DNA from 2 places in the Streptomyces sp. NPDC059009 genome. Region 1 is predicted to be linked to the other one. Evidence: riboswitches for the same ligand, from Rfam matches in the RefSeq annotation. Region 1 holds a riboswitch; the other holds the start of a gene.
The links. A riboswitch is a leader RNA that binds a small molecule or an ion and turns the genes downstream of it on or off. The one in region 1 is predicted to bind cobalamin.
Positions count from the first base shown of each region.

Region 1 (2,865 bases):
GCACCGCCCTGGGCCGGGAGTTGCCCGCCTTCTTCACCACCGACGCCTACACCCGCCACCTCGCCGCGCGAACGGAGATCCACGCATGAGCACCCCTGGAACGAACGCCGGCATCACCAGAGTCGGCGTCGTCGGCGGCGGACAGATGGGGGCCGGGATCGCCGAGGTGTGCGCCCGCGCCGGTCTGGACACCGTGCTCTGCGAAGTCGACGCCGTGGCCGCCCGCGCCGCGCGCGAGCGGATCGCCGTCTCGCTCGAACGCGCCGTGCAGCGCGGCAAGCTGGACCGCATCTCCGCCGAGGACGCACTGACCCGGATGAGCTTCACCGGCAGCCTCGACGACCTGGCCGACCGCCGGCTCGTCATCGAGGCGGTCGTGGAGAACGCCGACGCCAAGACGGAGGTCTTCACCGCACTCGACAAGATCGTCGAGGATCCGGAGGCGATCCTCGCGACCAACACCTCCTCGATCCCCGTGATGCGCCTCGGCATGGCCACCGGGCGCACCGACCGCGTGCTCGGCCTGCACTTCTTCAACCCCGTGCCGGTGCTGCCGCTGGTCGAGGTCGTGAGCTCGCTGCACACGGCGCCCCACGTCCTCGACACCGTCCGCGAGTTCGTGACGGGCACGCTGGGCAAGACCGTCGTCCACTCCCGGGACCGCGCGGGATTCGTCGTCAACGCGCTCCTGATCCCGTACGTGCTGTCCGCGATCCGGATGGCCGAGTCGGGCTTCGCCACCGCCACCGACGTGGACGCCGGGATGGAGCTGGGCTGCGCGCACCCCATGGGCCCGCTCAGACTGGCCGACCTCATCGGCCTCGACACCGTCGCGTCCATCGCGGAATCCCTGTACGACGAGTTCAAGGAACCCCTGTACGCCCCGCCGCCGCTGCTCCAGCGCATGGTGGAGGCGGGGCTGCTCGGCCGCAAGAGCGGACGGGGGTTCCACGCCTACGAGGGGGCTTAGCCGGGGTCCTGGACGGCGGGGCCTAGATTTACTAGGACGTCCAACTATATAGTCGCGACCAAGGCCCGCGGTGCAGGGAAGCCGGTGTGAATCCGGCACGGTCCCGCCACTGTGACCGGGGAGTGTGCCGTCGAGCGGTACGCCACCGATGAACCCTGAAGGGGGAGTCGGGAAGGCGGACGGCGCGCGCAGATCCGGGAGTCAGGATACCGGCCGCGGGATGTTCCGTGTTGTCCACGAGGATGGAGCTGACACGCATGGCACCGGTGTGCACACGCGTCCCCGGCGGAACCGCGGCCCGACGGGCCCGGCCCCCGCACGGCGAGCGTCGAACGGCCGTCGCAACCCCCTGACGGCCCACCGTCCTTCGCGGTCTCGCGCAGCCCCGCTCCCGCACGCCACCGCGTGCGCGCGGCGCGGCGGCGCGCCATCCCGGATCACCTGACGAGAGCAGGCACACCCATGGTCCGCGACCAAGTCACCGCCCCCGTACGTGAGTTGACCCACTTCATCGGCGGCAAGCACACCCCAGGAACCTCCGGCTCCCACGGCGACGTGTACGACCCCAACACCGGCCGGATCCAGGCCCGCGTGCCCCTCGCGAGCCGCGCCGAGACCGAGGCGGCGATCGCCGACGCCGCCCGCGCGCAGCCCGGCTGGGGCCAGTGGAACCCGCAGCGCCGCGCCCGCGTGCTGCTGCGGTTCCTCCAGCTCGTCGAGGACGAGAAGGACGCCCTGGCCCGGCTCCTGTCCGCCGAGCACGGCAAGACCATCGCCGACGCCCACGGCGACATCCAACGCGGCCTGGAGGTCGTGGAGTTCGCGGCGGGCATCCCGCATCTGCTCAAGGGCGAGTTCACCGACAACGCGGGCACCGGCATCGACGTCCACTCGCTGCGCGCGCCCCTCGGCGTCGTCGCGGGCATCACCCCGTTCAACTTCCCCGCGATGATCCCGCTGTGGAAGGCCGCACCCGCCCTCGCCTGCGGCAACGCCTTCATCCTCAAGCCCTCCGAGCGGGACCCGTCGGTACCGCTGCGGATCGCCGAACTGTTCCTGGAGGCGGGCCTGCCGCCCGGTGTCCTCAACGTCCTGCACGGCGACCGGGAAGCCGTCGACACCCTCCTGGAGGACCCGCGCGTCGCCGCCCTCGGCTTCGTCGGCTCCACCCCCGTCGCCGCGCACGTCTACGCCACCGCCGCCGCCCACGGCAAGCGCGCCCAGTGCTTCGGCGGCGCCAAGAACCACATGATCGTGATGCCGGACGCCGACCTCGACCAGGCCGTCGACGCGCTGATCGGCGCGGGCTACGGCTCCGCGGGCGAACGCTGCATGGCGATCTCCGTCGCCGTCCCCGTCGGGGAGCAGACCGCCGACGCCCTCGTGGCCCGCCTCAAGGAGCGCATCGCCGCGCTGCGCATCGGCCGCAGCGACGACCCCGAGTCCGACTTCGGCCCGCTCGTCGGCAAGGACGCCGTCGACCGGGTCCGCTCCTACGTCGGCCTCGGCGTCGAGGAAGGCGCCGAACTCGTCGTCGACGGACGGGACTTCACCCTGCCCGGACACGAGGACGGCTTCTTCGCCGGTGCCTGTCTCTTCGACCGGGTCACCCCGGACATGCGGATCTACCGCGAGGAGATCTTCGGGCCCGTCCTGTGCGTCGTGCGCGCCGCCGACTACGAGGAGGCCCTCCGGCTGCCCAGCGAGCACCTCTACGGCAACGGCGTGGCCCTCTTCACGCGCGACGGCGACACCGCACGCGACTTCACCCGGCGCGTGGACACCGGCATGGTCGGCGTCAACGTGCCCATTCCGGTGCCCGTCGCCTACCACACCTTCGGCGGCTGGAAGCGCTCCGGCTTCGGCGACCTCAACCAGCACGGCCCGGACGCCAT
Region 1 covers NZ_JBHYJB010000007.1:61,206-64,070, reverse strand. Annotated here, with positions in the region: gene aceB (malate synthase A) at 1-89, shown strand, start outside; gene ACFWYM_RS08975 (3-hydroxybutyryl-CoA dehydrogenase) at 86-970, shown strand; cobalamin riboswitch at 1,015-1,203, shown strand; gene ACFWYM_RS08970 (CoA-acylating methylmalonate-semialdehyde dehydrogenase) at 1,433-2,865, shown strand, end outside.

Region 2 (2,865 bases), on a different contig from region 1:
CGTTTCCCAATCCTGACATACGGCTTCCCCCCTCACGAGGGCCCACCTGCCCTGGGCAGAGAGCTGTAGGCGAGCTGTTACAGCGGCCGTTAACGCGCGCCCCCGCGGGGTAGACGAAGGCAGCGGGGCAGCCAGGGAGGGGAGGCGGATGTGGACCGCACCACGGAACTCCGGCTGGCGGAAGTCGTGGTGGAGAGCGCGGACACGCTGCGGGACGACTTCCAGGCCGAGCACTATCTGCGCGGCATGGCCGACCACTGTGTGGAGCTGTTCGGCGCGCGCACCGCCGGGGTGATGTTCACCCACCGCACGAGTGAGGGCCGCACCATCGCGCTCGCCCCCAGCAACCACCAACAGGAGCTCGCGACCGCCCTCTTGAGGTCCCAGCAGAACGACGGGCCGTGCGTGGAGAGCTACAGCACCGGCACGACGGTGGCGCCCGTGCGGCTCACCGAGACGGTGACGGCGATCCGCTGGCCCGAGTTCACCGCACAGGCCCTGGAGCACGGCGTCACGATGACGTACGCGGTGCCGATGCGCCGCGGCCAGTCCGTGTTCGGTGTGCTCAATGCCTTCCTCTCCCGACAGGCCACGCCCAACGGGGAGGTGCGGTGCGCCGAGATCCTGGCGAACGCGGCCGCCCTCGGGCTGCACAACCACGAGGCGTACGCCGGCTACCGCACGCTCAGCAGACAGCTGGAGACGGCGCTGACCAGTCGCATTCGCGTCGAACAGGCCAAGGGCATACTCGCCGAGCGCTGGCGCACCGGAATGGAGCCCGCCTTCGCCGCCCTGCGCGGCTACGCACGCAGGGAACGCCTGGCCATCGACCGGGTCGCGGGCGAGCTGATCGACGGGAAGCTCGACGATGCGACGCTGCGCCCCGGCAGGTCCGAACCTGATGAACCGGGGCCCCTCTGAGCTGTGGCGATCACGCACCGCGATCTCGCCACGACTTGGCGTCAAACGCCCTCTAGGCCAGGAGGCATATTCGCTCTACAGTCGGTTCTGACGGCCCAAGCCCCCGGCCGGATCAGGCTGAACCTGCCCACCCCGCAAGCGGGTCGGCACCACAGCTCCCGCGCCGGCGCCGGGTTACTCCCGCGACTCGTGCGCGCGCGGTGGAGGACCAGCCCGGTCGACGGTTCCGGGGGGAGCGGTCCGTCGACCGGGCGACGGTCCACCGTCGCGAGCGGGCTTGCGCAGGTCGCAGGGGGCGCAGGGGCGCGGGCGTGGTTGACAGTGTCCATGCCGGACTGGGACTCTCCGGGACGACAAGTCCATACATCGAGGCGACGGTTGACAGGAACCCGGTGCGATTCCGGGGCGGTCCCGCCACTGTGACCCCGTGCGTGCTCCCCAGACGTGCGCGGAAGTCAGGAACTGAGCCGTCGTCCTCCTGCCATGGGGCGTGGAAACCCCAGAAGGAGGCCCACCCGGTATGTCTCTGCACACTGCACCGACCACCGACACCACGGCGGCCCAGGCCGCCGCGACCCAGACGCGCGACTGGCTCATCGCGTCCGGCGCGGCGATCCTCGCGCTGATCGCGCTGTACGCGGTGTTCATCGACAACGGCTCGCTGATCTCGGCGACCGGCAGCTACCTGCACGAGTTCGCGCACGACGGCAGGCACCTCTTCGGTGCCCCCTGCCACTAGACGGGCGGGCGATCTCAGCACCATGTCCTCCCCAACACCTGTACTCCCCCTGCTCGGGCGCGGGTTGGCGGCGGGAGGGGCGGCGGGCCTCGCGGCCGGTCTCTTCTCCCTCCTCCTCGCCGAGCCCCTGATGGACCGCGCGATCCGCGCCGAGGAGAAGCGCACGGCCGCCGAGGAGCACGCGCACGGCGCCGGCCAGTCCATGCAGCACCACGAGGAGCTGTTCACCCGCTCGACTCAGCACCTGGGACTGGTAGTTGCCTCCGTGGTCGCCGGTCTCGCGATCGGCGTGCTGTTCGCGGTGGCGTACGCCCTGGTGCACCGGCGCGCTCCGCAGACGTCCCCCTGGCCGCGCGCCCTGACCTTCGCGGCGGCCGCGTTCGTCGCGGTCTCGCTCCTGCCGGGCCTGCGCTACCCGGCGAACCCGCCGGGCGTCGGCGACTCCGGCACGGTCGGCGACCGGCAGGCGATGTGGCTGGCGTCGGTCGCGATCGGCGTGCTCGGCATGTTCCTGGCGTGGCAGGTGTATGTGCGCCTGGCCGCCAAGTCCCTTCCGGTGCGCCAGATCGCGGTGGCCCTCACGACGGTCGCCGTGCTCGCGCTGCTCTTCACGCTGCCCGACAACCCGGACCCGGTCCCGGTGGACGCGGTCCTGCTGTGGAACTTCCGGATGCTGTCGCTCGCCTCGCATGTGCTGCTGTGGGCGGTGTTCGCGGCGGTCTTCGGCGGCCTCGGCCTGCGCGCGGCCGCGAAGTCGGCTTCGGCGGAGGGCAGTTACGCCCGCAAGTCCCCGAACACGGTCTCCGTGGAGCCCACGGCCTGACGTCCCGGTCGAGGGCGGCCCCGCGGCGGGACCGGGGCCGCCGTCACCACCGCCGTCATCGCCGCCGTCACCGGCAACGGCACCATCACCGTCACCCACGCTCCGTGAGGCACGCCGCGACGGCCCGCGCGCACTCCAGCGACTCCCGGCCCGCGGTGTCGACCTCCATGTCGTAGCGCACCCCCTGGTGCACCGACTCGGCCTGCCCCGCGGCCATTCCGCCGGCCCGGTCGCCCCGCGCCAGCTCCCGCCCCGCCGCCACCTCGGGGTCGCAGCGCACGCCCACCCACAGCACGGGCACGTCCACGAGCGCCTTCTCCCAGCGGGCCTGCGAGGCGGCGCCGCCGAGGAAGACCTCGTCGACGACGACGTTCGCCCCGGC
Region 2 covers NZ_JBHYJB010000030.1:119,959-122,823, reverse strand. Annotated here, with positions in the region: gene ACFWYM_RS28080 (ANTAR domain-containing protein) at 151-921, shown strand; cobalamin riboswitch at 1,280-1,408, shown strand; gene ACFWYM_RS28075 (CbtB-domain containing protein) at 1,442-1,660, shown strand; gene ACFWYM_RS28070 (CbtA family protein) at 1,683-2,483, shown strand; gene cpt (chloramphenicol phosphotransferase CPT) at 2,575-2,865, opposite strand, start outside.
Region 2: linked by a shared signal. The riboswitch ahead of ACFWYM_RS28075 (CbtB-domain containing protein) and the one ahead of ACFWYM_RS08970 (CoA-acylating methylmalonate-semialdehyde dehydrogenase) in region 1 are both predicted to bind cobalamin.